Regions from separate parts of the Cellulosimicrobium sp. RS genome, predicted to be linked through region 1. Evidence: riboswitches for the same ligand, from Rfam matches in the RefSeq annotation. Region 1 holds a riboswitch; the other holds the start of a gene.
What was found. A riboswitch is a leader RNA that binds a small molecule or an ion and turns the genes downstream of it on or off. The one in region 1 is predicted to bind FMN.
Positions count from the first base shown of each region.

Region 2: it holds a riboswitch for FMN, as region 1 does, so the genes downstream of both, pnuC (nicotinamide riboside transporter PnuC) here and ribD (bifunctional diaminohydroxyphosphoribosylaminopyrimidine deaminase/5-amino-6-(5-phosphoribosylamino)uracil reductase RibD) in region 1, are expected to answer to the same signal.

Region 1 covers NZ_JBJXVU010000008.1:187,035-202,178, reverse strand. Annotated here, with positions in the region: gene ACI769_RS14030 (MerR family transcriptional regulator) at 1-375, opposite strand, end outside; gene ACI769_RS14025 (bifunctional nuclease family protein) at 590-1,063, opposite strand; gene ACI769_RS14020 (MerR family transcriptional regulator) at 1,187-1,942, opposite strand; gene ACI769_RS14015 (FHA domain-containing protein) at 1,945-2,427, opposite strand; gene ACI769_RS14010 (DUF881 domain-containing protein) at 2,603-4,021, opposite strand; gene ACI769_RS14005 (small basic family protein) at 4,024-4,356, opposite strand; gene ACI769_RS14000 (DUF881 domain-containing protein) at 4,353-5,321, opposite strand; gene ACI769_RS13995 (CDP-alcohol phosphatidyltransferase family protein) at 5,318-5,938, opposite strand; gene ACI769_RS13990 (DEAD/DEAH box helicase) at 6,348-8,249, shown strand; gene ACI769_RS13985 (PH domain-containing protein) at 8,377-8,859, opposite strand; gene hisG (ATP phosphoribosyltransferase) at 8,906-9,760, opposite strand; gene ACI769_RS13975 (phosphoribosyl-ATP diphosphatase) at 9,871-10,134, opposite strand; gene ribH (6,7-dimethyl-8-ribityllumazine synthase) at 10,208-10,675, opposite strand; gene ribB (3,4-dihydroxy-2-butanone-4-phosphate synthase) at 10,672-12,099, opposite strand; gene ACI769_RS13960 (riboflavin synthase) at 12,096-12,719, opposite strand; gene ribD (bifunctional diaminohydroxyphosphoribosylaminopyrimidine deaminase/5-amino-6-(5-phosphoribosylamino)uracil reductase RibD) at 12,719-13,852, opposite strand; FMN riboswitch at 14,011-14,136, opposite strand; gene rpe (ribulose-phosphate 3-epimerase) at 14,419-15,087, opposite strand; gene ACI769_RS13945 (GNAT family N-acetyltransferase) at 15,139-15,144, shown strand, end outside.
Region 2 covers NZ_JBJXVU010000010.1:125,086-140,229, forward strand. Annotated here, with positions in the region: gene ACI769_RS15765 (TetR/AcrR family transcriptional regulator) at 1-213, shown strand, start outside; gene ACI769_RS15770 (hypothetical protein) at 210-497, shown strand; gene ACI769_RS15775 (hypothetical protein) at 735-995, shown strand; gene ACI769_RS15780 (MOSC domain-containing protein) at 1,165-1,626, opposite strand; gene ACI769_RS15785 (TetR/AcrR family transcriptional regulator) at 1,710-2,468, shown strand; FMN riboswitch at 2,651-2,776, shown strand; gene pnuC (nicotinamide riboside transporter PnuC) at 2,926-3,636, shown strand; gene ACI769_RS15795 (acyl-CoA dehydrogenase family protein) at 3,802-5,043, shown strand; gene ACI769_RS15800 (acetyl-CoA C-acyltransferase) at 5,158-6,390, shown strand; gene ACI769_RS15805 (hypothetical protein) at 6,583-6,711, shown strand; gene ACI769_RS15810 (NUDIX domain-containing protein) at 6,756-7,253, opposite strand; gene ACI769_RS15815 (RidA family protein) at 7,415-7,810, shown strand; gene ACI769_RS15820 (phosphatase PAP2 family protein) at 7,866-8,564, shown strand; gene ACI769_RS15825 (phosphatase PAP2 family protein) at 8,564-9,259, shown strand; gene ACI769_RS15830 (glycosyl hydrolase family 18 protein) at 9,343-11,085, opposite strand; gene ACI769_RS15835 (DNA polymerase IV) at 11,227-12,720, shown strand; gene ACI769_RS15840 (YbfB/YjiJ family MFS transporter) at 12,615-13,775, opposite strand; partial or broken gene ACI769_RS15845 (YbfB/YjiJ family MFS transporter) at 13,667-14,077, opposite strand; gene ACI769_RS15850 (TetR/AcrR family transcriptional regulator) at 14,099-14,689, shown strand; gene ACI769_RS15855 (DHA2 family efflux MFS transporter permease subunit) at 14,772-15,144, shown strand, end outside.

The DNA of each region.
Region 1 (15,144 bases):
GTCGCTCATGAGGGTGATCTGCGCCAGGTCGTCCACGCCGCGCTCGCGCAGGTGCTCGACGGCCGTGCGGATCTGCTGGAGCGACACCCCGGTGTCGAGCAGGCGCTTGACGACCTTGAGCACGAGGATGTCGCGGAAGCTGTACAGGCGGTGCGAGCCCGACCCGGACGCCGGGCGGACGGTGGGCTCGACCAGACCGGTGCGGGCCCAGTAGTCGAGCTGGCGGTACGTGATGCCTGCCGCGCGGCACGCCGTCGGGCCGCGGTAGCCGGTCGTGGTGTCCTGCTCGGTGATGTCCTCCCCGAAGAGGAGGCCCTGCGCGCCCTGCGGAACTGCCGCGCCGACACCGACGCTCGCCTCACCGCTGCTGTTCACTGTCGCCTCCTGGGGTGATGTCACGACCAAACTATGGGCGCCGTCGGGGGCCGTCAACGACCGACGCCTCGGGCGTGCGGGCGTGTCGCGCCCGCCACGTCGACGCGTCGACCGCTGAACCCTCGACCTGAGGTCGAAGGTCTGTCTTGTCCGGTGTGTCCCGAAGCCTCGACCACGACCCGAGGGTCGGGGTCGCCACGCACCGGGACCGCTCCTACTCGTCCACCGAGAAGTCCTCGGGCTGGACGTGGTCGAGGAAGTCGCGGAACTTCTCGACCTCCTCCTGCTGCGCGACGTCGACGACCTCGACGCCCGCCGTCGCCACGACCTCCGCGGAGCACAGCACCGGGCTCCCGGTGCGCACCGCGACGGCGATCGCGTCCGACGCGCGCGAGTCGAGCCGCACGCCGTTGCTGAGCACGAGCTCGGCGAAGAAGATGCCGCCGTCGAGGGCGACGATCTCCGCCCGCTCGAGCCGCACGCCCACCGCGTCGAGCAGGTCCCGCAGCAGGTCGTGCGTCATGGGCCGCGGCGTGGGCAGCCCTGCCTGCGCCATGGCGATCGCGCTCGCCTCCCGCGGGCCGATGACGATCGGCACCACGAGCTCGGACGCGTCGTCGAGCAGCAGCACCACGATCTCCTGGTCGCGCTGCTGCTGACGGACCCCCAGCACCTCCACCGGGACCATCGGGACGTCGTCGCTCACTCCACCACCGTACGACTCCACCCGGCATCCGGCAGGGGGTGCGCACCGGGCGTGCGCGACGGGCGTCGGGCCGTCGCGCGAGGCACGGCGGAGCGGGTGCGGGCGTCAGCGGGTGAGGTCGTCGACGCCCTGGCGCACGAACACGGTGTGCAGCTGCGCGCACAGCTCGCCGACCTCGGACGCGACGGTGCCGGCGTGGGCGCGCGCGGACGGGCTCTGCTGGCCGCGCCACGGCGAGACGACCTGCTGCACGAGGCTCACGTGGCGGTCGGCGGCGGTGCGCAGGGAGCGCAGGTGGCGGGGCTCGATGCCGTAGTCCGCGAGGCCGGCGGCGAGCACGACGACGTCGAGCGAGCGCGCGTCGAGCTGCCCGCCCGGCGCCTGGCGGAGCACGCCGGCCTCGATGAGGCCCTCGACGAGCTCGCGCTCGACCCCGGCGGCGGAGACGAGCGCGTCGACGGTGTAGCGCTGGCGGACGCCGGCCGACCCGGGCTCGCCGTCGGTGGTCGCGAGGCGGGGGGCGAGCGTCTCGGCGTCGGTCCCGGCGTCGAGCGCGGCGAGGCGGTCCTTGATGACCTTCAGCGGCAGGTAGCGGTCCCGCTGCTCGACGAGCACGAAGCGCAGGCGCTCGACGTCGGCGGGGCTGTACTGGCGGTAGCCCGACGCGGTCCGCACCGGCTCGATGAGGCCCTGCTCCTCGAGGAAGCGCAGCTTGGAGTGGCTGACGTGGGGGAACTCGGCCCGCAGCGCGCGCAGCACGTCGGAGATGCGCATGGTCGCGCGGCGCGAGATCCCCTGGGGCCACGGTTCGGGCCCGTCCGCGGGCTCCGGGGCCGTGGCGTGCGCGGCGCCGGTCGACATGTTCACGACGGGGAGGCCGCGCCGCCCGACGACGCCGCCGCGTGCGGGCTGGCGTGGAACGTGAGCCGGTACTTGCCGATCTGGACCTCGTCGCCCGTGCCGAGCGCGACCGCGTCGATCCGGCTGCGGTTCACGTACGTGCCGTTGAGGGACCCGACGTCACGCACGACGAAGTGCTCGCCCTCGCGCACGAACTCGGCGTGCTTGCGGGACACGGTGACGTCGTCGAGGAAGATGTCGGCGTGCTCGGAGCGCCCGGCGACGGTGCGCTCGGCGTCGAGGAGGAAACGCGAGCCCTGGCCGGGGCCGCGCTGCATGATGAGCAGGGCCGAGTGGCGGGGCAGGGCGGCGACGGCGGCGTGCTCCTCGGGGCTCAGGCCCCCGGGCTGCACGCCCTCCTCGATCGGGGCCTCGATCCGGCCGAAGCTGACCGTCGTGTCGCTGGTCGCCCGGTTCGGCACCTCAGGACCGCCTGGGACACTCATCACGCCTCCTCGGGGCTCACGCACGTCGTGCTCGAGCTCGGAAACCGCACCGGGGGACGAGCCCCGGGGTGCGGGAAACTGGTGCTCGAAAACTACTACACCTGCAGGTCACGCGGTGCGTGCGACCCTCGGTCGTCCCAACCTACCCCGGCCCGTGGGCCTGCGGGAAGCCGGTTCACTCGTCGGCGGGGACGGGGGTCGCGTACCGGGGTGCGCGGGGCTCGACGGTCGCGGTGACCTCGGCCCTGTCCTGCTGGGTGACGGTGGTGCGCGCGCCGTCGGCGCGCAGGGACGCCATGGCGCCGCCGGGGATCTCGAGCGCGGTCTCGAGCGTCGACGGGTCGCCGATCGCGGTCCACCGGTACGGGGACGAGATCACCTGCCCGTCGACGACCACGCCGTCGGAGGTGTCCTCGAAGTAGCTGCTCGCGACGAGGCGGACGCCGTTGACCTCCATGGCCTCGGCGCCCGCGTTGCGCAGCTCCTCCAGCACGTTGAACAGGCCGAACGCCTTGAGCGGTTCGGCACCCTCGACGACCTCGATCTCGACGCCCGGGCCCTCGGCGGGGAGCCGGCCCGAGAGGATGCCGAGCGTCTCGGCCTGCTGCTCGGCGAGCTCGAGCGCGGCGCGCTCGCGGCCGGAGCCGGACTGCAGCTCGTCGCGCGTGGCCTCGAGCGAGGACACCTGGTCCTCGAGCTCGCCGGAGCGCTGGGTGACGTCGTCGAGCAGGCGCACGAGGTCGCTCTGGCGCAGGGAGGAGAGCTGGTCCTCCTGCGTCTGGCTCACCTGGACGACGAGCGCGAAGCCGAGGAGCGCGCACAGGACGCCGACCATGACCTGGGAGCGCGACGCGCGCGGTCGCATCGCCCGGCCGAGGCCGCGCAGCCCGCGCGGCTCGGGCTGGGTGGGGGTGCCGTGGCGCCCGACGGCGGCCGTCGCCCCGGTGACCGGGTCCGGCTCGGCGGTGGGCGCGGTCTCGGCGTCCTGCTCGGGCGCCGCGGCTTCCGGGGTGGTCGTCGCGCCCGTCGTCGCGTCGGGCGTCGCAGGGTCCGGCGTGTTGGCGGCGGGGCTCGGGTCGTCGGGCTGGTCGGCGCGGTCGTCGGGTGCGGGGCGCTCCCCCGCTGCTGCGGCCGGGACGGTGGTGTCGCTCGGCACCGTGTTGTCCGGGTCGCTCGGCGCGGCCGTGCCGGGGGTGCCGCTGGTGCCGGTCGGCGCGGCACCGGTCGGGGTCGTGTCGGCCGCGGTGCTGCCGTCGTCCTCGAGGTGGCCGGTGGTGGCCACGGTCTCGCCGGCCGCCGGTGCGTCGCTCGGCGTCGTGGGGTCGCCGGGGACCGCTGCGGGCTCGTCCGGGTCGTCGTGGGGCGCGCCGGGCGGCGCACCCGGGCCCGGGCCGGTCTCGACGGGGGTGGTGGCGTCCTCGTCGGAGTCGTCGGTGCGGGGCGGGACGTGCTCCGTGTCGCGCGCGTCGTCGTCGGTCCCGGGCTCGGTGCCGGGGACGGCGGGGGTGCCGACGGCGGCGTCGTCACCGTCCGCGGGCGTGGTGGGGTGCTCGGGCCGGTCGCCCGGAGCCTGGTCGCGGGGGTCGCGGCTCATGCTCACGCCTTGAAGATGTGGCGCCGGATCGCGGCGGCGTTGGAGAAGATGCGGATGCCGAGGACGACGACGACGGCGGTCGAGAGCTGGCTGCCGACCCCGAGCTGGTCGCCGAGGAACACGATGAGGGCGGCGACGACGACGTTCGACAGGAACGACACGAGGAAGACCTTGTCGTCGAACAGGCCGTCGAGCCGGGCGCGCAGGCCGCCGAACAGGGCGTCGAGGGCGGCGACGACGGCGATGGGGAGGTAGGGCTGCAGCGACACGGGCACGGTGGGTTGCAGGACGAGGCCCGCGACGATGCCCACCACCAGTCCGACGACTGCGATCATTCGACGATCTCCTGCCCTGTCTCGTGCGGTGCGGATGGGGTCCCGGACCCGTCGGTCGTGCCCGGCGCGGGGCCGGTCTCCTCGGCGGGTGCGTCGGAGTCTACGGTCGTCTCCGGGGCGTGCGCGAAGAACAGCGTGGGCGCGGACCGGCCGGGCAGGTCGAGGCGGCTCTGCGTCGTCACGCCGGAGCGGATGCCGTACTGGGTGCCGAGGAGCTGGAGGAAGTCGGACGTGCCGGACCGCAGGAGCGAGGTGCGCATCGCGTCGGGGTCGCCGATCGCCTCGACGCGGTAGGGGCCGACGAGGGGCTGCAGGTCGACGAGCACGGCGTCGCCGGCGCTGCGGATCGCGGACAGGCCGGTCAGGCGCTGGTCGTTGATCGCGACGGCCTCGGCGCCGCCGGCCCACAGGGCGTTGACGACGCGCTGCAGGTCGGAGTCGTGCACGAGCGAGCTCGCGTCGGTGGCCCCGGAGGACAGGCCGCCGCCGGTGTCGTCGAGGGTGACGACGACGCCCTGGCCCTCGACGGGCTGCGTCCCGGTGAGCGCGCCCTCCTCCTGGAGGCTGTCGAGCACGTCGGCGCTCGCGCCGCTCAGGGCCGCGCCCTGGAGCTGCTCGATCTCGCCGGACAGCTCTGCGCCGCGGGCGGAGAGCTCCTCGGCGGTGGCCTGGCGTTCGAGGATCTCCTGCTCGAGGGTCTCGCGTGCGGCGATGACGCCGGGCTGCGGGGCGCGCAGCTGCACGGCGGCGGCGGTGGTGACGACGCCGAGGACGACGGCGAGGGCGACGAGCGCGACGGTGCCGGTGCGGCCGCGGTGCGGGGTCTGCCCAGCGGCGCGGCGCGCGGCCGCGGCGGCGTACCCGGGGTCGAGGGGGCGGTGCATGACCTCGTTGAGGAGGGTCATGGACGCGTCCACGGGTGCGCGGCGCGCGGCGGCGGGCTGGTCCGGTCGCGTGTCGGTCACGGCGTCTCCTTCGTCGCGGTCCCGGGCCGGTCGGTGCGGGCGGCGCGGTCGCGCAGGACGAGCGCCCGGGTCTGCAGCACGTACTGCGCGCCCGCGAGCCAGTACAGGCCCACGCCCCACCAGGTGAACGCCCACCCGGTGACGGCGGCGACGTCGCCGAGCCAGCCCGGCATCTCCGCGAGGAGCAGCAGCGGGAACGCGTACAGCAGGGCGAACGTGCCGGCCTTGCCCGCGAAGCTCACGGGCAGCGGCCCGTAGCCGTGGCGGGCGAGCAGCGGCAGCAGGCCCGCGAGCAGGACGTCGCGCGCGACGATCGCGACGACGAGCCACACGGGCACGACGTCGCGCCACGCGAGCCCGAGGAGGGTGACGAGGATGAAGAGGCGGTCGGCGGCGGGGTCGAGCATCTGCCCGAGGCGGCTCACCTGGTCCAGGCGGCGCGCGAGCACGCCGTCGAGCCAGTCCGACGCCCCGGACACGGCGAGGACGACCAGGGCCCACACGTCGTCGCCGCGCACGATGAGGACCGCGAACACGGGTACGAGGAGCAGCCGCAGGAGGCTGATGACGTTCGGGACGGTCAGGACGCGCGAGCTGACCTGCTGCCCTGCCGTCACACCCACCGCCCCGTGCTCGCGTCGCGCCGTCGCGGCGACCTGCCGCGCGCGACCATCCTACGTACCGGCCCCGGTGACCTGGGCCCTCATTTCGCGGCGCGGCGCCCCGCAGGGCCCGAAATCACCCGCTTCGCCCGGTGTCCGGGGCGGGCCGGGCACCGGCGGGGCGGGTGCGGGTGAGGGACGTCACCGGGCCCGGCCCCGCGGCCCGCCCGCGCCCTCCGGTACGATGGGTGGACCTTTGGAGTTCGTCGCTCGTCCCGCGTGTGTCCGTGAGAGTGGCCGACCCCCCTGATCTCCCCGATCGTGGCGGTGGCCGGCCTGGTGTGTTCGGGAGTGCGACCTGCGAGAACCGACCCGGTGACCGCACGCCACTCCACACCCCGAAACGAACGGTCCTCACCCTTTCATGACTGCTGACGTCGTCGCGCCCTCGCACGCCCTCGACCACTCCACCGACACCTCCCCCGCCGTCGCGGAGCAGACCGCTCCCACCGGCCCCGTGTTTTCCGACCTCGGCCTGCCCGCGCCCCTCGAGCGCGCCGTCGCCGACCTCGGGTTCGTCACCCCGTCCGCGATCCAGGCCGAGGCCATCCCCGCGCTCCTCGCGGGCCGCGACATCACCGGCGTCGCGCAGACCGGCACCGGCAAGACCGCCGCGTTCGGCCTCCCGCTGCTCGCCGCGATCGACCCCACGCTGCGGCGCGTGCAGGCCGTCGTCCTCACCCCGACGCGCGAGCTCGCGATGCAGGTCGCCGACGCCGTCGAGTCGTTCGCGGCGCACCTGCCCAAGGTCGACGTCGTCGCCGTGTACGGCGGCTCGCCCTACCAGCCGCAGCAGCGGGCGCTCGCGGCCGGGGCGCAGGTCGTCGTCGGCACGCCCGGGCGCGTCATCGACCACATCGAGCGCGGCACCCTCGTGCTCGACGACGTGCGCTTCCTCGTGCTCGACGAGGCCGACGAGATGCTGCGCATGGGCTTCGCGGAGGACGTCGACACGATCTTCTCCCGCGCGCCGCGCGAGCGTCAGGTCGCGCTGTTCTCCGCGACGATGCCCGCCCCGATCCGCCGCGTCGCGAACGAGCACCTCACCGACCCGGTCGAGATCGCCGTCGCCCGCCAGTCCTCCACGGTGACGAGCGTGCGCCAGACGTACGCCGTCGTGCCGTTCCGCCACAAGACCGGCTCCCTCGTGCGCGTCCTCGCCACGTCCGACGCCGAGGCCGCGATCGTGTTCACCCGCACGCGCGGCGCCGCGGAGGAGGTCGGGTCCGCGCTCGTCGAGCGCGGCATCTCGGCCGCGACCATCTCGGGCGACGTCGCGCAGAAGGAGCGCGAGCGGATCGTGGAGCGCCTGCGCTCCGGTGCGCTCGACGTCCTCGTCGCGACCGACGTCGCCGCGCGCGGCCTCGACGTGGACCGCATCGGTCTCGTCGTGAACTTCGACCTGCCGGGCGAGCCCGAGGCGTACGTGCACCGCATCGGCCGCACCGGCCGCGCGGGCCGCACCGGCGAGGCCCTGAGCTTCGTCACCCCGCACGAGCGCGGGCGCCTGCGCGCGATCGAGCGCACGACCCGCACCCCGCTGCAGGAGATCGAGATCCCCTCCCCCGCGGACGTGTCCGCGCACAAGGTGCGGGCCCTGCTCGGGCAGGTCCCCGCCCGCCAGGAGGCAGGCCGCCTGTCGATGTACGCCGACATGGTGCGCACCTTCCTCGCCGAGCACGACGTCGACCCGGTCGACCTCGCCGCGGCCATGGCGGCGCTCGCGGTCGGTGACGACGGGCCGCGTGCCCGTGAGGAGCAGGAGCGGTTCGAGGCGGAGCGGGCCGCGGCGCGCGAGCAGTCGAAGGCGCGTCGTACGGAGCGCGCGGGCGAGCGTCCGTCGCGCGGTGACCGTGCGTCGGGCCGGCGCGAGGGCGACGGGACGCGCGGTATCCGCCGCGACGCCGTCGGGACGCGCTACCGCCTGTCCGTGGGGCACAAGGACGGCGTGATGCCGGGCGGGATCGTGGGCGCGCTGACGAACGAGGCGGGTCTGGCCGGGTCGGACGTCGGCAAGATCGACATCTTCCCGTCGTTCTCGCTCGTGGACATCACCGCCCCGCTCGACGCGGACACGATGGACCGCATCTCGCGGGCACGGGTCGCGGGCAAGGCGCTGCGCATCCGTCTCGACGAGGGCGCGCCCGCGTCCCGGGGCCCGCGTGCCGGGCACGGCCCGTCGGGTCGTCGTGACGAGCGTCGTGACCGGTTCGACCGTGCCGACGACCGGGGCGAGCGCAAGCCGCGCCACCGCGCCGCGTTCTGACCCGCGCCGCCGGCGGCAATCCCGCCGGCGCACGACGACGGCCCCCGGATCTCCTCGATCCGGGGGCCGTCGTCGTCGGTACGGGGTGACCCGTGGCGCGGGCACGGGAGGCCCGCGCCTGCGGTCCTTACTCGTGGGCCTCGCCGTGCGCCTTCACCAGGGCGGCGAGGCGACGCGCCTCCGCCTCGCCCCGGGCGCCGTCGGCCCGTTGGATGCCCATGACGGCGAGGGTGGACCCGTCCGCGAGGTCGAGACGCACCCACGCGTCGCCGGAGCCGAAGCGGACCGACACGATCTGGGGCCAGGCGAGGCGGCGCGTGTAGATGACGTTGCGCACCCGCAGGCCCTCGCGCGTCGGGACGGCGTGCACGCCGCCCAGGCGCCACAGCAGCCACGCCGCGAACAGCGCGAACGCCGCGATGGACAGCCGGTTCACCCACGACGTGCCGAGCGGCCCCGTCGCGGACAGCCCCACCACGACGCACCCGCCGACGACGACCACGCCCGTCGCCCAGGCCGACACCAGGCCGAACCGGGGCCGGAACGTGCGGTACGGGTCGTCGTCGCGGTCGCCCGGCAGGCCGGGGTCGGGGAACGGGTCGGTGCTCATGCCGCCACCGTCTCACACCCGCCGACCACCCACCGGGGGCCGAGGTTCAGAGGCGCGAGGCGTGGATCCGGGTCACGAGGATCGCGCGCGCACCCACGTCGTACAGGGCGTCCATGACCTGGTTCGTGCGGTCGCGGCGCACCATCGCCCGCACCGCCGCCCAGTCCCGGTCGTGCAGCGGCGACACCGTGGGCGACTCCAGGCCCGGCGTGATCGCGACCGCACGGTCCACGAGCGACACCGGCACGTCGTAGTCCATGAGGACGTACTCGTGCGCCGTCAGCACCCCCTGCAGACGACGGGACAGCACCTCCACCCCCGCCGGGACGTCCGCCTCCGCAACCTTGCGCGGCCGGATCAGCACCGCCTCCGACACCAGGATCGGGTCGCCGAACACCTCCAGGCCGGCGCCCCGCAGCGTCGTGCCCGTCGAGACCACGTCCGCGACGACGTCCGCCACCCCGAGCTGCACCGCCGACTCGACCGCACCGTCCAGGTGCACCACCGTCGCGTCCACCCCGTGCGCCCGCAGGTGCCCCTCCACGAGGACCTCGTACGACGTCGCGACCCGCAGCCCCTGCACCTGCTCCAACGACGTGATCGTCCCCGCCGGCGCCGCGTAGCGGAACGTCGACCCCCCGAACCCGAGCTGCATGTGCTCCACCGCGTCCGCGCCCGAGTCCAGCAGCAGGTCCCGACCCGTGACCCCGACGTCGACCGTGCCCGACCCCACGTACACCGCGATGTCGCGCGGGCGCAGGAAGAAGAACTCGGCGTCGTTGTCCGGGTCCGCCAGCACCAGCTCGCGCGGGTCACGGCGCTGGCGGTACCCCGCCTCGCGCAGCATCTCGACGGCGGGCTCGGACAGGGACCCCTTGTTGGGGACGGCGATACGCAGCATGACAGGACCTTCGTTCAGGGGATCGGGCAGGAAGAGGGGAACAGCAGGGACGAGCGAGGGGCGAGCGGCGCTCGCGGCCGGGAGCGGGGGACGCTCACCGGCGCGGCCGCTCACAGATGCTCGTACACGTCCTGCAGGCTCAGACCCTTCGCCAGCATGAGGACCTGCAGGTGGTAGAGGAGCTGGGAGATCTCCTCCGCCGTCTTCACGTCGCCCTCGTACTCGGCGGCCATCCACACCTCGGCGGCCTCCTCGACCACCTTCTTCCCGATCGCGTGCACGCCGGCGTCCAGCTCCGCGACCGTGCCGGAACCGGCAGGTCGCGTCGTGGCCTTCTCGGACAGCTCCGCGAACAGGGACTCGAACGTCTTCACGGGCTCCAGGGTATCCGCCGCCCGGACCCGGCCGGGGCGTGTCCGCCCAGCGGGCACGCCCCGACCCGGTCCGTCACAGGTCGCGCAGCGCCACGACCGTCGCGACCGCCGCCTCCGCGGCCTCCGCACCCTTGTCCTCGCGCGACCCCTCCAGGCCCGCCCGGTCCAGGGCCTGCTGCTCGTCGTCGCACGTCAGCACACCGAACCCCACCGGCACCCCCGTGCGCACGCTCACGTCCGTCAGACCCGACGTCGCCGCCTGGCACACGTACTCGAAGTGCGGCGTCCCCCCACGGATCACCACGCCCAGCGCCACCACCGCGTCCGCGCCGTGCTCCACCGCGCGTGCCGCCGCCACCGGCAGCTCGAACGACCCCGGCACCCGCACCACGCTCACGTGCGACACGTTCGCCGCCGCCAACGCCCGCCGCGCGCCCGCCAGCAACCCGTCCATCACCTCCGTGTGCCAGCTCGCCGCGACCACCGTCACCCGCAGCCCCGACCCGTCCACGCTCACCGTCGGCGCACCTGCCCCGCTCATCCCTCGTCCTCCTTCGTCTCCGTACCCGGCTCGTCGCCCGGCTCCACCAGGACAGCCCCGTCCGGGACCGCCACCGTGTCCAGCAGATGACCCATCGCCACCTTCTTCGTCACCAGGTACGCCCGGTTGTGCTCACCGTGACCCACCTCGATCCGCTCCGCCCCCACCACGTCGATGCCCGACGCCACCAGACCCGTCACCTTCGCCGGGTTGTTCGTCAGCAACCGCACCCGCGACAACCCCAGGTCCGCCAGGATCGCCGCCGCCGCCCCGTACTCCCGACGATCCACCGGCCACCCCAGCTCCAGGTTCGCCTGCACCGTGTCCAGACCAGCGTCCTGCAGCTCGTACGCCCCGATCTTCGCCAGCAACCCGATCCCCCGACCCTCGTGCCCCCGCAGGTACACCACCGCACCCCCCTCCGCCGCGACCCGCCCCAACGCCGCCCCCAGCTGCGGACCGCAGTCGCACCGCAACGACCCGAACGCGTCCCCCGTCAAGCACTCCGAGTGCACCCGCACCACCGGCACCACCTCCGTCCCGACGGCGCTCGCGGCCTCCGCACCAGCCTCACCCCGACCCGAGGCACCAGCAGGGGGGACCGCAGGGACCAGCGCCACGTGCTCCGCCCCCGTACGCAGGTCCCGGTACCCCACCACCCGGAACCGGCCGTGCACCGTCGGGAGCTCCGCCGACGACGTGCGGTGCACCCGCCGCGCCACCGCCTCCCGATCCGGCACCTCCGTGGCCACCGCAGGCGCCGAGTCGTGCACCCGCCGCCACGCCACCAGGTCCGCGATCGTGATCAGCACCAACCCGTCACGCTCCGCCAACGCCGCCGCGTCCCCCAGACGCATCATCGTCCCGTCGTCGTGCACCAGCTCCGCGATACCCCCGACCTCACCCCTCCCCGCCAGACGCACCAGGTCCACCGCGGCCTCCGTGTGCCCCGCACGATGCAGCACACCCCCCGGCACCGCCCGCAACGGCAGCACATGACCCGGCCGGATCAGATCACTCGCACCCGACGCCGGGTCCGCCAGCACCCGCAACGTCCGCGCCCGGTCCTCCGCCGAGATCCCCGTCGACACCCCCGTCGCCGCGTCCACCGTCACCGTGTACGCCGTCCGCCGCGGATCCTGGCTGTGCGGCACCATCAACGGCAGCTCCAACGCGTCCGCCCGCGCCGCCGGCATCGGCGCGCACAGGTACCCCGACGAGTGCCGGATCGTCCACGCCACCCACTCCGCCGACACCCCCTGCGCCGCGAACACCACGTCCGCCTCGTTCTCCCGGTCCGGCGAGTCCGCCACCAGCACCGGACGCCCCACCCGGATCGCCGCCAACGCCTCCTCGACCGACCCCAGCCGCACGGCCCCCGACCCCTCCGGCACCGCGGCGCTCGCGGACCCCGCGCCCGTCACGACGCGCTCCCGGGGACCACGCCGGACACCAGCAGGCGCTCGACGTACTTCGCGAGCACGTCCACCTCGAGGTTCACCCGGTCGCCCGGCACCAGTCGCCCGAGGATCGTCGCCTCGAGCGTCGTCGGGATCAGCGAGACGCCGAACGTCTCGTCGTCCACGTGCGTCACCGTCAACGACACCCCGCTCACCGCGATCGAGCCCTTCTCCGCCACGTAGCGCGTCAGACCCGCAGGGGCGGAGAGCACCAGGTCGTCCCACCGCTCCCCCGGCGCGCGGCTCACGAGCGTCCCGACGCCGTCCACGTGGCCCTGCACCACATGACCGCCCAGCCGCGCGTCCGCCCGGACGGCCCGCTCCAGGTTCACCGGCGACCCCGCCACGAGGTCACCCAGCGCAGTCCGCCGCAACGACTCCGGCATCACGTCCGCCGTGAACGACCCGTCGCCCCCGAGGCTCGTGACCGTCAGGCACACCCCGTTCACCGCGATCGAGTCACCGAGCGCCGCGTCCGACGCCGCGAGCGGCCCCTCGACCGTGAGCACCGCGTCCTCCCCCGCGCCGCCAGGGAACGCGATCCCCCGGACCCTGCCGATCTCCTCCACGATCCCCGTGAACATCAACCCACCCGTCCTTCCGTGCTCTTCCTGGACACCACCAGCGCGTCGTCCCCGACACGCCTCACCTCCACCGTGCGGAACCGGTGCGCGTCGGCGATCGTCGCCACACCCAACCCGTCCACCGCTCGCCGCCCGCCCCCCAGCAGCACCGGGGCCACGTACGCGTGCAGCTCGTCCACCGCGCCCGCGGCCAGGAACGCCGTCGCCAGCGTCGGACCGCCCTCCACCAGCACGTGCCGCACCTCGCGCTCCGCGAGCCGCTCCAGCACCTCACCGACGTCCCGCGTCAGCACGTGCACCAGCTCGCCACCCTCCCCGTGGACCCGCGCCGTCGGCGGGATCCCCCGCAGGCCCACGACCACCCGCAACGGCTGGTGCTCCGCCAGACGCGCGGCGCTCGCGGCCTCGTGGGACGAGCCGTGGGTGGGCACCCGCGCGGTGAGCTCGGGGTCGTCGGCCAGGAGCGTGCCCGTGCCGACGACGATCGCGTCCACCTCCGCCCGCACGCGGTGCGCGTGCTCGCGCGCCGCGGGCCCGGTGATCCACCGGCTCGTCCCGTCCGCGGCGGCCACGTAGCCGTCGAGCGTCGTAGCCGTCTTGAGCGTCACGTACGGCGTGCCGCGCCGGACGGCCGTGAGCCACACCCGCAGGAGCTCCTCGCCCTCGGCGGCGCGCAGGCCGCGCACGACGCGGACCCCCGCGGCCCGCAGCCGGTGCGCGCCGCCCGTGGCGACGGGGTTCGGGTCGTCGACGCCGAGCACGACCTCCGCCACGCCCGCGGCGACGAGGGCGTCGGCGCACGGGCCGGTGCGACCGGTGTGGGCGCACGGCTCGAGCGTCACGACCGCCGTCGCGCCGGCCACGTCGACGCCGCGCGCCCGGGCGTCCGCGAGGGCCGCCGCCTCGGCGTGCGGCGTCCCCGCGCCACGGTGCCACCCCTCGGCGAGCACGGGCCGCGGGTGCGGGTCGATCGAACCGGGCGCGGCGCCGTCGGGCAGGGTCGCGCCGGGCGGAGGGCCCAGCAGGACGCACCCGACGCGGGGGTTCGGCCCGTGCGCCGGCCCTCGGGCCGCCAGCTCGAGCGCGCGCGTCATCGCGTCGTCGACCGTCAGGGTGCGGGGATGCTCGCCCATCGTCCTCCTCCCGGGCACGGGCGCTCCGGGGTGAGGGCGGGCGGCGGGTCGAGCCACGAGGGCTCGACGGCGTCGCTCACCACGGCGAGGCCGTCACCGTCCCGGACGGGTGCACCGGCGGGTCGCCGGAGCACCACGCGCCGAGGCGTGGCCACGCCGCACGTGCTTCCTCCCATCCGGACTTTCACCGTCGGTCCTGGAGTTCCACCAGGTCAACCGCGCGTGGGCGCGGGTCGCGGACTGTCACCGCCGGCTCGGAATTGCACCGACCCCGGAGCACGTTCGTGCGTACTGCGTACTGCAACCGCCGATGTTACTCCGGGTGCGCCCCGCGCGGGTGCGACCGGCGGTCCGACGCGACCTCGCCCGCTCCCGTCGAGGTCGCCGCTCGCGAGCACCGCCTCCCCCTGAGCCGTCGAGCTTCGCCGTCCGACGGCTGGCTCCGCTCTTTCTCCTTGCTCGGTGGTGAGGTTCTCGCGGTCTTGTGGATGGAAGATGTGCGCTTGGCACACTATTTTATGTGGAACGAAGAAGGGGCCCGAAGAGGGCCCCTTCCCGTCCTGACGTCAGTGAGAGTGCGCCGACGCCTCCGCCAGATCGCGCAGCGCCTGGATCTCCCCGGGCACGCTCTCCGCCCCGTAGACCGCCGACCCGGCGACGAAGACGTTCGCCCCCGCGTCCGCGGCTCGCTCGATCGTCGAGCGGGACACTCCCCCGTCGACCTGGATCCACACGTCGAGGCCCGACTCGCTCACGGCCTCGCGCGCCCGCCGGATCTTCGGCAGCGTCCCCTCGATGAAGGACTGCCCGCCGAAGCCCGGCTCGACCGTCATGACAAGGATCATGTCCACCTCGGTCAGCAGGTCCAGGAAGGGCTCCACCGGCGTCGCAGGGCGCAGCGCGACGCCTGCGCGGGCTCCCAGGCGGCGGAGCTCGCGAGCGAGCCGCACAGGGGCAGCAGCGGCCTCGGCGTGGAACGTGACCGACGCCGCGCCCGCCTCCGCGTAGGCCGGCGCCCAGCGGTCTGGGTCCTCGATCATGAGGTGGGCGTCGATCGGGACGGGCGACACCTGCGCCAGGCGCTCGAACACCGGCAGCCCGAGCGTGAGGTTCGGCACGAAGTGGTTGTCCATGACGTCGACGTGCGCGTAGTCCGCCGTGGCGATCGCGTTCAGGTCGCGCTCGAGGTTCGCGAAGTCGGCGGACAGGATGCTCGGTGCGATGAGGGCTGCCATGGGCCCAGCCTAGGGGCGCGTGCCGGAGCCCGGTGCTCGTACCCTCGTCGCGTGAGC
Region 2 (15,144 bases), on a different contig from region 1:
GAGGAGCCGGTGCGGGAGCTGCTGCGCCGCGGGCAGGAGGCCGGCGTCGTCGACGACCAGCTCAGCGTGGCGTGGATCGTCCGCACCCTGTGGTGGATGCTCTTCAACGCGTGGTCCATGGCCGACGACGGCGAGATCTCGCGCGCCGACGCGCTCCGCATGGCCGTCCGCAGCATCGAGGGCGTCGCCCTCACGCGCGAGGCCCGCGCATGAGCGTCAGCCCGGGGCCGGCACCCCGCCCCGGCCTCGGCGAGCGGCTGCGCCGCTGGTGGCAGCGGGCCGACGACGTCCGGAGCGGCGTGCGCTGGGCGAGCGTCGCGACCGTGCTCGGCGGGATCGTCGTCGCGGTCGTGTGCCTCGTGCTCGTGCTGCGCGGCCGCGTCTGGGCGTGGGTCCCGCTGGTGGTCGCCGCGGCCGTCGCGCTGCGCGAGGTCCGCTACCTGCAGCGCGCCGCCCGGGGCGGCCGGCCCCGGTACCAGGAGAACGCCCCGCGCTGACCGCCGGGCGGTCGCTCGTCCGGGCCGCCGTGCGGTCGGCCGTGGGGTCGCCCGTGCGGCCGGCGGTGCGAGAGCGTGCACCTCGCGGGCCACGAGGACCACGCGCTCGTCATCCGGAGGTCGCACCCCGGCGGGCCGCAGGATCCACCGGACGGGCGACGCGCCCGGGGTGCGCCGCGGGACAGACTGTCGGTACGGCGCCGGTCAGCGGCGCCGGCCAACCTCCGGAGGCGCACCGTGACCCCCACCCCCGCCCGGGACACCGCGTTCCCCGCCCACGACGGCGCACCCGACCAGCCGTCCGCCCGCGCGGCAGCGCGCGGCCTGCGCTTCACCGCGCGCCGCGCGTCCCGGGCCCGACGGCGGGGCGCGGCCCCCGCGCGTCGGCCCGCCGTCCCCCCGGTCGAGCGGGCGAACGGCTGGGTCGTCGCCCTGGCCGTGGCCGCAGGAGCCGTGCTCTTCTCGACCCTCGCGATGAAGGCGTTCCTCGGCGGCTGACCCTCGGTCCGGCGCCCACGGCCCGCGCACCAGGGATCTCCCCGACGCCCGCGGTCTCACCCGCTCCAGCCGTCGACGCGGGCGCCGCCACAGGTCTACCGTCGAAGCACGGGCGCCGCTGCCGACGGCACGCGCCCGGCCACCGTCGGGCCGGAGGCCGCCCCGGGGCTCAGGCTTCGCCGGCGGCCGCCGCGTCCCACACCACGACGTCGCCCGCCCGGACCGTGCCGGACGACAGCAGCCGGCACACGACGCCGCCCCGCGTGTGCATCGCGCGCATCGCGCCGGGCGCGATCCAGTCGTCGAGCAGCCGGCACGGCGCGGCGATCCGGAGCACCTGGAGCTCGACGTCCCCGATCCGCAGGAACGACCCCGGCTTCGTGGGCAGGTCGCCGTGGGTGAGCGTGACGTTGCGCCGGGTGAGACCGGGGTCGATCTCCTGCCCGAGGTCCGCGGAGGCCGCCGCCAGGTCGGTGAGCGTCTGGATCGTCACGTGCCGGTGCTTCGACCCGTGGTACCGGTCACCGACGAGGCCCTTGCCCTCCTCCGCCTCGACCGACGCGACGACCCGCGTCGGCAGCCGACGGGCCTTCGCGACGTGGATCGCGTGCACGCGAGGCTGGTCCGGCATGGCCCCAGCCTCGCACCCGGCGCCGCCCCAGGGCCACCGCCCCGGGCCGGGCGAGCGCCGGGTACCGGTGTACCGTCCGGTGCATGACCGACGTCCGCAGCCGCACCCATGCCCAGGCCGTCGACGCAGCGATCGAGCTCTTCACCCGCAAGGGGTACGAGCAGACGACCGTCGAGGAGATCGCCGACGCCGCCCAGGTCAGCCGCGCCACCTTCTTCCGCCGCTACGGGTCCAAGGAGGACGTGGTCTTCGCGGACCACGAGCTCCTGCTCGACGAGGTCGTCGTCATGCTCGCCGCGACGCGGCCCGTGCCCGACGCCGAGGGGCACCTCACGCCCGACCCGACGGTCGACCCGTACCTCGAGGTGTGCCGCGCGGCGCGGCTGGTGTTCGACCACCACGTCGGGCAGCGCGAGACGTCACTCGCCCGCTGGCAGCTCCTCCAGCAGGTGCCGGCGCTGCGCGACCGCGAGCTCGTCACGACCCACCGCTACGAGCGCGCGTTCACCGCGTACCTGCGCGACGCGCTCCCGCCGGACGAGCGCCGGTCGACAGCGTCCATCGCGTTCGCGGCGTCCGTCGTCGCCGTGCACAACGCGCTCCTGCGCCGGTGGTTGCGCTCCCCCGAGCAGGACCTGCGCCCCCAGCTCGAGGAGGCGTTCGCGGACCTGCGCCGCGCCGCCGTCGGCCGGTACGCCGCGCCCGACGCCGCCGCCCAGGAGCGCAGCGGGGACGGCGTGCCCGCGGCGCGGCGCGTCGTCGTAACCGTGGTGGACGCGGACGCGGACGCGCAGGGCGTCGCGGACGACGTCGCGCGCGCCGTCCGCGACGCCCTGGCCTGACCCCTCCCGCCCCGCCCCGCCGAGCAGGTGGTCCTGGTTCGTCTGCGCCCGCGGACGGACCAGGACCACCTGCTCGGCGGCGCAGGGTCGCATCGTGTTTCAGTCCGTGGGACGGTGCGGTGCGAGTCCCGTGCCCGGGGAATGCGCGAGTAGCATCGGCGGTTGCAGAACGCAGTACGCACGAACGTGCTCCGGGGTCGGTGCAATTCCGAGCCGGCGGTGACAGTCCGCGACCCGCGCCCACGCGCGGTTGACCTGGTGGAACTCCAGGACCGACGGTGACAGTCCGGATGGGAGGAAGCACGTGCGGCGCGGCCGTCCTCGGCCGGGCTCTCGCGAGCCCGCGCGACGGGGCGCGGTCTCGCCGTGGTGAGCGACGCCGTCGGGCCCTCGTGGCCCGGCCCGGCCGCCCGCCCTCACCCCGGAGCGCCCGTGCCCGGGAGGACGAGGACATCCGATGGACCTGATCCACGCGCTGTTCGACGCGCAGCTGACGATCGGCGACCAGCATCTGCTGTGGCGCGAGATCGTGGGCAACGGGTTCGGCCTGGCGTCGGCGCTGGGCGGCATGCGGCGCAAGGTGTGGGCGTGGCCCGTGGGCATCGTCGGCAACCTGCTGCTGCTCACGGTGTTCCTCGGCGCGGTGTTCGCGACGCCCAACCCGGTCAACCTGCTCGGCCAGGCGGGCCGCCAGGTGATGTTCGTCGTCGTGTCGGTCTACGGGTGGGTGCAGTGGCGCAAGACCCAGGCGCGGCTCGGCGACGCCGACGCGGACAGCCACGGCGTCGCCGTCGTGCCGCGCTGGGCGTCGTGGCGCCAGCGCGTGTTCCTCGTCGTCGCGCTCGTCGGCGGCACGGCCCTCCTGACCCCGGTCTTCCGCGCGCTCGAGTCGTACGAGCCCGTCTGGGCCGACGCGTGGATCTTCATGGGCTCGCTGCTCGCGACGTACGGCATGGCGAAGGGCTGGGTCGAGTTCTGGCTCATCTGGGTCGCCGTGGACGTCGTGGGCGTGCCCCTGCTGATCTCGGCCGGCTTCTACGCGTCCGCGTTCATGTACGTGTTCTACGGCGCGTTCACGCTCGTCGGGTTCTTCGTGTGGTGGCGCGTCAACCGCCGCGCGGCCGCCGCTGCCGAGGCGGACGCCGCGGCGGCGGGCGCGCCCGCCTGACCCGCCGGTCACCCGACCCCACCCACACCGATACCCCGTCTCGATTGACTGAGACGGGGTATCGCTGCACTATGGGAGGGACCGCCGCCGACGCCGGGCCCGCACCCCGGGCAACCGCGTCGAGGACGGTCGACCGACCGCAGCCGCCCTCCCAGGGGAGCACCGATGCCCACCACCCCGATCATGCCCGGCGTCACCGAGCCCACCTACGACCTCGCGACCCCGCTCGACCTCGACTACGCCGGCGCGTTCGCCGACGCGACCGAGGAGGACCGCGCCCACCTGCAGCGCGTCCGGCAGTTCGTCCAGGACGAGGTGCTGCCCGTCATCGACGACTACTGGGAGCGCGCCGAGGTCCCGTTCGACCTCGTCAAGCGCATGGGCGAGCTCGACCTGCTGCGCGACGGCGTCGACGTCGACGGTCGTCCGCACGTGAGCCAGCTCGCCGCCGGCCTCGCCGCGATGGAGATGTCGCGCGGCGACGGCTCCGTCGCGACGATCTGCGGCGTCCAGGGCGGTCTCGCGCTGCGCAGCATCCAGATGCTCGGCTCCGACGAGCAGCGGGCGAAGTACGCCGAGCCCATGGCGCGCGGGGAGATCCTCGGCGCGTTCGCGCTCACCGAGCCCACCCACGGCTCGGACTCCGTCTCGCTCGAGACGACGGCGCGCAAGGAGACGCGCGACGGCGTCGAGGGCTACGTGCTGAACGGCGAGAAGAAGTGGATCGGCAACGGGTCGTCGGGCCACATCACGGTCGTGTGGGCGCGCCTCGTCGGCGACGACGGCGACGGCCAGGTCCACGGGTTCGTCGTGCCGCAGGACAACCCGGGCTACACGGGCACGACCATCACCGGCAAGGTGTCGCTCCGCGCGATCTGGCAGGCGCACGTCGTGCTCGACGACGTGTTCGTCCCCGCCGAGAACGCCCTGCCCGGCGCGCGGTCGTTCAAGGACACGTCGCGCGTGCTCTTCGCGACGCGCCTCGGGGTGGCGTGGGCCGCCGTCGGGCACGCGGTCGCGTGCTACGAGGCCGCGGTCGCGTACGCGAAGCAGCGCGTCCAGTTCGGGCGCCCGCTCGCCGCGAACCAGATGGTGCAGGAGCGCCTCACGCGGATGCTCTCGACGATCACGCAGCTCCAGCTCCTCGTCGCGCAGATGACGCGGCTCGACGAGGCGGGGACGCTCACCGGCCCGCAGGCGTCGCTCGCGAAGTACACGTGCACCCGCGGGGCGCGCGAGGTCGCGGCGAGCGCGCGCGACCTGCTCGGCGGCAACGGGATCCTGCTCCAGAACCGCGTCGCGCGGCACTTCGCCGACATCGAGGCCCTGCACACGTACGAGGGCACCGAGTCGGTCCAGGCGCTCATCGTCGGGCGCGACATCACGGGCGTCTCCGCGTTCGTCTGACGGGCCCGAGGGCGCACGCCCTCCCCCCGCTCCCCGGCGCCGCTCGCCCCTCCTCGCGGCGCCGGGGCTCCTTCCTGTTCGCCCCGTCTCCTCGCCCTCCCGGATCGGAGTCCCATGAGCACCGACGCCAGCCCCCTGCCCGACGCCGCCGCCGTCACCCCCGAGGACGAGGTCACCCCGGTCCTCCTGCACGGCGCGCGCACCCCGTTCGCGCGCTTCCGCGGCGCGCTCGCCTCGCTCTCGGCGGCCGAGCTCGGCGCGCACGCGATCCGCGGCGCGCTCGCGGCCGCGGGCGTCGCGCCGGAGCAGGTCGACACGGTGATCGTCGGGCAGGTCGTGCAGGCGGGCGCCAAGCAGGGCCCCGCGCGCCAGGCCGCGATCCTCGCGGGCCTCGGCTGGGACGTGCCCACCGTGACGATCAACAAGCTGTGCCTCTCGGGCCTCACCGCGATCATCGACGCGGCCCGGCTGGTCCGCACGGGCGAGGCGAGCGTCGTCGTCGCGGGCGGCCAGGAGTCCATGACGAACGCGCCGCACCTCGTCGTCGGGTCGCGCTCCGGGTTCGCGTTCGGGGACGTGACGATGGCCGACTCGCTCACGCACGACGGCCTGAACGACCCGTTCAGCGGCGAGGTCATGGGCGAGCTCACCGACCGCGGCTGCGTGACGCGCGGCATCGGCCGCCCCGAGCAGGACGCGTTCGCGCTGCGCTCGCACCAGCGGGCCGCCGCGGCGCGCGACGCCGGGCGTCTCGCCGAGGAGATCGCCCCCGTCGAGGTGCCGCAGCGGCGGGGCGAGCCGGTCGTCGTCGAGCACGACGAGGGCGTGCGCGCCGACACGACGCTCGAGGCCCTGGAGCGCCTGCGCCCCGCCTTCGTGCAGGACGGGACCATCACCGCCGGGTCGAGCTCGCCCCTGTCCGACGGCGCGGCGGCGGTCGTCGTCGCGAGCCGCGCCTTCGCGAAGCGCAACGGCCTGCCGTGGCTCGCCGAGATCGGCGCGGCCGGCCAGGTCGCGGGACCCGACAACTCGCTGCACTCCCAGCCGGCGCGGGCCATCGAGGCCGCTGTGAAGCGCGAGGGGATCGCCGCCGCGGACCTCGACCTCGTGGAGATCAACGAGGCGTTCGCCGCCGTCGCGCTGCAGTCCGTCGCGGACCTCGGCATCGACGCGGACGTCGTCAACGCCGACGGCGGCGCCATCGCGCTCGGCCACCCGGTCGGCGCGTCGGGCGCTCGGCTCGCGCTGCACCTCGCGCTCGCGCTCCGTCGCCGCGGGGGCGGCGTCGGCGCGGCGGCGCTGTGCGGCGGCGGCGGGCAGGGGGACGCGCTCGTCCTGCGCGCCTGACCCTCCGGGCGGGCCCCCTCGGGGCTCCGCCGCGCGAGCCGACCAACCCTGGTGCACGATGCTGCACCAGGGTTGGCGCGTTTCGGCCGCCGCGGTGTGACGCAGATCGCGCCACGACGGCCGGGTTTCGCGTCATGGATCGCGTCTGACGTGGTCCCTCTCCCTGGAACCGCCCCCCACGAGAGGACCGTCATGACCACCGTGACCGACGCAGCCCGCCGTACCGCGAGCCGTGCGCGCCGCTCGCACCTGTCCGCCGTCGCCGTCGCGCTCGTCGGGCTCGCCGCAGGCTTCGCCGCGGCGCCCTACCTGCTCGGCTGACGTCTCCCGCTCGACGGTCCCGGGACCGCGGTCCCGGGCTCTCGTCATCCCTCGGTCGTCGTGCTCCGCGCCGGCTCGCGCGCGAGCAGCTCCTCCAGCCGGTCCAGCAGCGGGACCTGACCCGCGACGACGAGCCCGCGGGCGCGCGCGAGCGCGAACCAGCCGGCCCGGTCGAGCTCCGGGAACTCCTGCATGCGTCCCGAGCGCGGCGGCCACTCCAGCGCGAACGTGTTGCTCGCGATCGTCGTGACGTCGAGGTCCGCCTCCCGCGCCCACGCCGCGACGAGCTTGCCCGCGCGCTGGCGCACCGTGCCGAGGTCGAGGTCCGGTGCCGCGCCGGCGGGAGCCGGGACGCCGAGCTCTTCCGCGAACTCGCGCAGCGCCGCCGCGTGCTCGTCCTCCCCCGGCTCCACCTCGCCCTTGGGGATCGTCCACCCGCCCGCGTCCTTGCGCGCCCACAGCGGGCCCCCCATGTGCCCGAGGAGCACCTCGACGACGTCGGCACGGAACCGGTAGAGCACGAGCCCTGCTGACTGCTTCACCCCTCCTTCCTACACAGCCGACGCCGGACCGGCCCGTCGGGGCCGCGCGGACCACCCGCCGAGGGCGTCTCGGGGTCGTGTCCGGGGGCCTGTCGGGGGTCTGTCGGCGGCACGGCGTAGCGTCGGCAGCACCAGGACCGGGACCGCAGAAGGGGACGACCATGGCCACGCAGAGCGTCACGCACCTCAACCCGCCCGGGCTGCACCGCAACCCCGCGTTCTCGCAGGGCACCATCGTCGAGACGAGCCGCACGCTCTACGTCGGCGGGCAGAACGGCACGGACGCCGCGGGCGCGATCGTCGAGGGCGGCATCGCGGCCCAGACGGCGCAGGCGCTGCGCAACGTCCTCGCCGTGCTGGCCGAGGCAGGCGCCGGGCCAGAGGACGTCGCGCGGCTCGCCGTCTACCTCGACCCCGAGGCCGACCTCATGGAGGGCTTCGCCGCCGTCGGCGAGGTCTGGGGCCCGCACCCCGCCGCCGTGACCGTCCTGCGGGTCGGGATCGGGCGGCCGGGCGCGCTCGTCGAGATCGAGGCGGTCGCGGCGCTCCCCGCCTGACGCGAGGCACCCGCTCCCGCGCGCGACGTCACGGGGGTGCCGCTACTGTCCGGGGGTGCCAGCCGACCGGACCCCGTACCGCGCCCTGTGGCGGGCGGCGGCGTACGGGGTCGCGGCCTCGCTCCCCGTGCTCGCGCTCGCCTGGCTCGTGCGCGCGGAGTCGGGGGTCGTCGTCGACGCCGACCGCGCCGCCGTCGCCGCGGCGACGCGGTTCGCCGGCGAGCGCCCCGCGCTCGAGCGCGCGCTCCTCGTGGGGCAGGAGGCGCTCGCCGCGCGGTGGATGAACCTCGCCGCGATGGGCGTGTGCGTCTGGGCGTGGCGACGCCACGGGCTCGGGTCGCGCGCGGCCTGGGCGGCCGGGACGATCTGGGGCGCGTGGGCTCTCGGCCTCGGCGCGAAGGAGGTCGTCGGCCGCGCGCGGCCCGTCCTCGAGGACGCCGTGTCGACCGTGCCGGGCGCGAGCTTCCCCTCCGGGCACGCGATGAACGCGGCGGCCGTCGGGGTGACGCTCAGCGTGCTCGTCTGGCCGCTGCTCGGGCGGCGAGGCCGCGTCGCGGTGGTCGGCGGTGCGACGGCGCTCGCCCTCGTCACCGCGGCCGACCGCGTGCTGCTCGGCGCGCACTACCCGTCCGACGTCGTCGGCGGGATCCTCCTCGGCGGCGCGGTCGCGGGGGCGTCCGCCGTCGGCTACCACGGGTGGACCGCCGCGCGGTCCGGCCGTCCCTCCGGTGACACTCCCAGGAACGAGGTCTGATGCAACCCTTCGTGCACCGCTACGAGCTGGACACGACCCGCCCCACGGCGAAGGAGGTGCTGCGCGACGTCGGTCTGCGGGCGTTCCTCCCGGGGGCGGTGCTGTGGGTGGTCATCGTCGCGACGGGCTTCCTCGTCACCGGACCGCTCGGCGACCTGCCGGGCGAGGTCGCGGTCAACCGGTGGTTCGAGCAACGGCGCACGCCGTTCTGGGACACCGTCACCGACGTGCTCTCCCTCATCGGCACGACCGAGTTCATCATCGGCGGCACGCTGCTCACCGTCGCGCTCGTGTGGTGGCGCACCCGGCAGTGGTGGTTCGCCCTCGTGCCCGCGCTCGCCGTCGCACTGCAGGCGCTGATCTTCCTCACGTCGTCGATCGTCGTGGGGCGCGAGCGGCCCGACGTCTCGCGGCTCGACGAGGCGCCCCCGACGTCCAGCTTCCCCTCGGGGCACACGGGCGCGTCGGCGGCGTTCTACCTGACGCTCGCCCTGCTCGCGCAGCGCATCACGAACCCGGTCCTGCGCGTCGTCGTGACGGTGCTGTGCTGCCTCGTGCCGCTCGGCGTGGGGCTCTCGCGGCTCTACCGCGGCGCCCACGGGCCGGCGGACGTCGTCGTGGGGCTCCTCAACGGCATCGTGTGCTGCGTCCTCGCGTGGCACTATCTGCGCCGCGACCTGCGTTCGAAGCGCTGAGACCCCGGGGGGACGCGCTCCCGGCACCCCGTCGTCGTGCGGGGGCGGTCCGGGCGCGCGCGGCACCCGGACCAGCCGTCAGCTCAGGCGCACAGACCCACCGGGTCCCACGAGCCCCACGTCACGGAACCGGGGAGCTCGCCCTTCGTCCACCACTGGGCCGTGTAGTTCACGCCGGCGCGGGACACGGTCTGGCCGCCGGTGTAGACGGCCTCGCGCGACCAGGCCGGGGCGCAGACCGCCGCCTCGACCTCGGGCGCGGTGCCGCAGGGGCCGATCTTCTTCCAGGCGTTGCTGGCACCCGGCTCCTGGTTGCGGGTCCACCACTGGGCCTTGTACTCCGAGCCCTCGTGCGAGACGACCTCACCACCGGTGTAGACGCCGGTGCCGTACCAGGGCACCGCGCACTCCTCGGCCACGCCGGGACCGGGGGTCGCCGCGCGCAGCGTCGAGCCCAGGGCGTCGCCGAGCTCGTTGCGGTAGTCGCCGGAGAGGTCCCACCACATCGCGCCGCCGTAGCCCTGCGTCGCGACGAACTCGGCCTTCGCCGTCACGGACGCCGGGTCGTCGTAGCTCCACCACTGGTCGCCGTTGTACAGCCAGCTCGCGCCGATCTTCGGGTCGAAGAACTTCTTCCCGCCGAACGAGCGCAGCTCGGCGTACGTCTTCGTGCCGACGTACCCGGCGGCGGGCTGCCAGCCCTTCGTGCCGTCCTTGACGCCGTACCAGCCGTGGCCGTAGGCCGCGAGGCCCGCGTTGATCTGCGACGGGTCCGCGCCCGCCTTCACGTACATGCCGAGCGCGCCGTCGAGGCCGAGGCCCCAGTTCTCCGCGCCGTCGGGGTGCAGGTTGCCCTGGTGGCCCGTCTTGTTCGGGACCCAGCCGCCGTGGAAGTCGTAGCCCTGGACGTTGAGGAAGTCCACGACCGCGAACAGGCGCGGGTCGAGCCAGCCGCCCTGGCCGGCGTTCCAGCCGCCCGCGGGCGCGAACGCCGTCAGCAGGTAGTCCTGGCCCGTCGTCGCGCCGCGCGCGTCGAGCTCGGCACGGAACTCCTCCATGAGGAGCAGGAAGTTCTCCTTGTCCTCCGGGCGGACGTTCGCCGTCTCGCCACCGGTGACCGGCCACTCCCAGTCGATGTCGATGCCGTCGAAGATGCCGGCCGCGACGCCGGGGCCGCCCTTGCCGTCGACGACCGGCAGGTTGCCGTCGATGTAGAGGTCGAGGCACGAGTCGACGAGCCGCGTACGACCCTCGGCCGTGGACGCCGCCTCGGAGAAGTTGTCCGACCAGGTCCAGCCGCCGAGGGAGACGAGGATCTTCGTCTCCGGGCTGACGGCCTTGAGCTTCTTGAGCTGGTTGAAGTTGCCGGCGAGCTTCTGGCCCGGCTTGTCGGCCTTGCCATCGACGGAGTCCGCGGCGGGCACCTCCGCGACGAAGTCGTTGAGGGGGTCGCCCTCGCCGGGGACGTCGGCGATGTCGCACACCAGGTCGGTCGTGACGTTGCCGAACGCGTAGTTGATGTGGGTGAGGTCCTCGATCGCTCCGGTGCGCACGAGGTCGGCCACGTGGAAGTCGCGGGTGACGCGCGAGTCGGCCATGACGTAGCCGACGCTGCGGAACCCGTTGATGTCCGACGGCCCGGCGACGGAGGCCGCCGGCTTGGCCGTGGGCTGGGGCGCCGCCGCGGCGGGCGACGCGAAGGTGGCGGCCGTGAGGGCGAGCGCCCCGACGACGGCGGAGGCCGCGACCACGCGCGAGCGCGCTGGCGAGGTCCTGGCGAGCGAGCGGCCGGGGGCAGCCGCGCTGGGTGTCGATCGATCGGTCATGAAGGCCTCGTTGCTCTTCGGCCCGGGCTGGGGATCCCGGGATTTGTTCGGTCTCCTGCAAGATACCCGCGCGCGTCCCCGTCACGCCAGGGTCCGAACGAAACTCTTACCGCTGTCGGTGGCAGGGCGCAGAGTAGGGCGGTGAGCTTCGACCGTGCGCCGCACGCCCCCGTGCTGCGCGCCCGTCCGACGATCGCGCACCTCGACGCCGACGCGTTCTTCGCCGCGGTCGAGCAGCACCAGCGCCCGTCGCTGCGCGGGCGCCCGGTGCTCGTCGGCGGCGTGGGGCCGCGCAGCGTCGTCGCGACGGCGTCGTACGAGGCCCGGCAGTACGGCGCCCGCTCGGCGATGCCGATGGAGCAGGCGCGGCGGCTGTGCCCGCCGTCGACGGTCGTCGTCGTGCCGCGGTTCGCCGCGTACTCCGCCTACTCGGCCCGCATCATGGCGGCGCTGCGCGAGGTGACAGACCTCGTCGAGCCCGTGAGCATCGACGAGGCGTTCGCCGACGTCGCCGCGGCCGTCGGGCCGGAGACCGACCTCGAGGCGCTCGCCACGGGGATCCGCGAGCGGGCGCGCGAGCTGAGCGGCCTGCCCGTCTCGCTCGGGCTCGGGCGGTCCAAGCTCGTCGCGAAGCTCGCCTCGGAGGCCGCGAAGCCGGGCGGCGTCCGGGTCGTCGGGGCCGACGACGAGGACCCGTTCCTGCTCGACCTGCCCGTGCGAGCGCTCTGGGGCGTCGGCCCGGTGTCGGCCGCGCGGCTCGACGAGCTCGGGGTGCGCACGGTCGCCGACCTGCGCCGTCAGCCGCTCGACACCCTGCTCCTCGTCGCGGGCGAGGCGGGCGGCACCAACCTCTACCGGATCGCGCGCGGCTGGGACGACCGCCCGGTCTCCACGGTCCGTGAGCGCAAGTCCGCGGGCGCGGAGCACACGTTCGACACCGACCTCCACGGCCGGTCCGCGATCGCCGCGGCGCTCGATCCCGTGGTCGACGCCGCGCTCGCCCGCCTCGAGCGGCACGCCGTCGCGGCACGCACCGTCGTGGTCAAGGTGCGCCTCGCGTCGTTCACGACCCTCACCCGCTCGGTCACGCTGTCTCGCCCGACGACCGACGAGGGCGCCCTCCGCGACGCGGCCCACCGCGCGCTGCGCCTCGCGGACGTCACCGAGCCCGTCCGCCTGCTCGGGGTCGCGTTCCACGCGCTGTCCGAGCACGCGCAGCTCATGCTGCCGCTCGGCGCGGACGCGGCGGAGGACCCCGCCGTTCCGATCGCCGCGGAGGTGGTGGGCGCCGAGGCGGCGGGCGATGAGGCGGTCGGCCCCGGGGCGGTCGGTGCAGAGTCGGTGGGTGCAGAGTCGGTGGGTGCCGAGGCGCCCGGCGCCGCCGCGACAGGACCCGTCCAGGCGACGGCCGCCCTCCTCGCCCCCGGCCTCGACGTCGCCACCCCGGCTGACGGGCGCGGGTGGGTCGTGCGCGTCGGCGACGACGGCCGCGTCGCCGTCCGCTTCGAGACGGCGCGGACCGGCCCGGGCTACCAGCGCTGGGTCGACCCGGAGGCGGAGGCGCTCGCGCTCGTCGAGCCGCTCGGCCCCGACGGTGAGCCCGTGCGCGCCTCGCCCGCCGACGACGACGTGTAGCCGCGAGCCGCCGCGCCCGCGCGTGTGTCGTCCGTGCTCGTCCCGTCCGCGCTCGTCTCGCCCGCGCTCGTCTCGCCCGCGCTCGTCTCGCCCGCGCTCGTCGCGCCTCTGTTCGTCCCGTCCGTGCTCGCCCTGTCCGCGCTCGTCCCCTCCGTCCCGGCCCTGCCCGACGACGGGCGGTCGGCGCGCTCCCGACCGGGCCCCGCGCCGTCGGGCACGCGCGGGACGACCCCGGCCGCGACGAGGAGGAACGCCGCGCCCACCCAGAACGCGGCCTGCGGCCCGACGACGTCGCTCAGCCCGCCCGTCGCGAGCGCGCCGACCGCCTGCCCGGCCGTGAGCGTGACGAAGAGCGCGGCGGTCGCGCGTCCGGCGGCGTGCGGGCGCAGCACGGTGCCCCACGCGATGAGCACGCCGCTGAGGGCGGTGTAGGCGCCGCCGAAGAGCGCGCCCGCCACCGCGACGACGGGCACGCTGCCCGGGGCGAGGGCCAGGGCGGCGGTGCCGACCGCCGTCGCGACGGCCGTCACGACCCAGGCGCCGCGCAGACCGAGCACGCGGACGGCGTCGCCGCTGAGGGCACCGAGGACCGCCGCCGCGCCGAGGAGGCACCAGAGGGCCGCCGTCGTGCGGCCGGGGAGGCCACCGGTCACGGTGACGAGGTCGCGCCCGAACGTCCAGACCGCAGCGCTGCCGATCCCGGCCACCGCGGCCGCGAACCCGGCGCGCCCGAGCGACCGCCCGCCCGCGCCGCCGGACGCGGGCGGCGACTCGGGGGCCGCGGGCCAGCGCGCGCTCCGGTCGGCGACCGCCGCCGTGACCACCGCCCCGACCGCGGCGGCGCACCACACGGGACGCCAGACGTCCGGCGCGACGAGCGTCGCCGCCCCACGAGCGCCACGCCGACGCCCGTCCCGGAGTTCACGACGGCCTGCATGCGCCCGGCCCGGCGGCCGTCGGCCGTCGCGCCGACCGCGGCGACGAGCGCGGGCGACGCCGCACCGGCGGCGCTGCCCGCGACGAGCACGCCCGCCGCGAGGCTCGCGGACGACCACGACAGCCCGACCAGGACCGCCCCTGCCGCGGCGAGCGCCGCTGCGGCCCAGACGACCGCGCGCGGGGAGCGTCGGGCCATCGCGCGCTGCGCCCCGAGCGCGGCGGCGCAGTACGCGGCGAAGCTGCCCGCGGCGATCGCGCCCGCGGCGGCGGACGAGAGGCCGAGCTCGGTCGTGAGCGTCGGGAGCTGGAGACCGTACCCGTAGCGGACGACGCCGTACGTCACCGCGACGAGGCCGGTGCCCGCGGCGACCACGCGGCCGGGGGCTGGTGCGGCGGGGTGTAACGATCGTTTCAGCATAGTGATCGTTACGCTATCCCCATGCCCCGGACCGACGCACGCCGACCGGCCCGCGACCGCCTGCTCGATGCCGCGGAGGCGCTGTTCGTCGAGCACGGGATCGCGGCGACCGGCGTCGACGCCGTGCTCCGCCGCGCTGAGGTCTCCCCCGCGACCCTGTACGCGCACTTCGCCGGCAAGGACCACCTCGTCGCGGCCTACCTGGAGCGGCGGCACGAGCGCTGGCGGGCCGCGTGGGACGTGGCGCTGGATCGCTGCGGGGACGACGCGGACGCACGGGCGCTCGCCGTCTTCGACGCGCTCGACGGCTTCCCCACCGCGACGAGCACCCGCGGCTGCGCGTTCCTCGCCGCCGCGGTCGAGGTCACCGACCCCGAGCACCCCGCGTACCAATGGCTCGCCGCCGACACCCGGCTGCTCGTCGACCGGCTGCGCGACCTCGCCGCCGCGACCGGCGCCGCAGACCCCGGCGCCCTCGCGGCCGAGCTCCTCGCGCTCTACGACGGCGCGCTCGCCTCCCGCACGCGCCGCGCCGTCGCGGGCGACGACGGCCCGGCGTCCCTCCCGTGGCGCGACCTCGCGGCGGGAGCGGTCGCGCGCTACCGCGCCTGAACTGCCCGGCGCTGCTGATGCGCTCCCCCGCGTGCGCGGCGATCCTGGACGCAGGGCCGCGTCACGACACCAGGGAGGCCCCGTGGAGTCCGTGCAGGGGAACGCGCCGCAGACCGAACCGCCCGAGGACGACGAACCCGCCGTCGACCCGCGGGCCCACGCCAACCGGTGGCGTGCGCTCGTCGTCCTGGCGGTCGCGCTGTCGATGGTCGTCATCGACGGGACGATCGTCGCCGTCGCCGTCCCGGACATCGTCGCCGACCTGAACCTCGGGCTGAGCGAGGCGCAGTGGATCAGCGCCTCGTACGCCGTCGTGCTGGCCGCGCTGCTGCTCTCGTCGGGCCGTCTCGGCGACCGGCTCGGGCGGCGCCGGCTCCTCGTGGTGGGCGTCGTCGTCTTCCTCGCCGGGTCGCTGCTCGCCGCCGCGGCCGACGACGGCGGCTCGCTCATCGTCG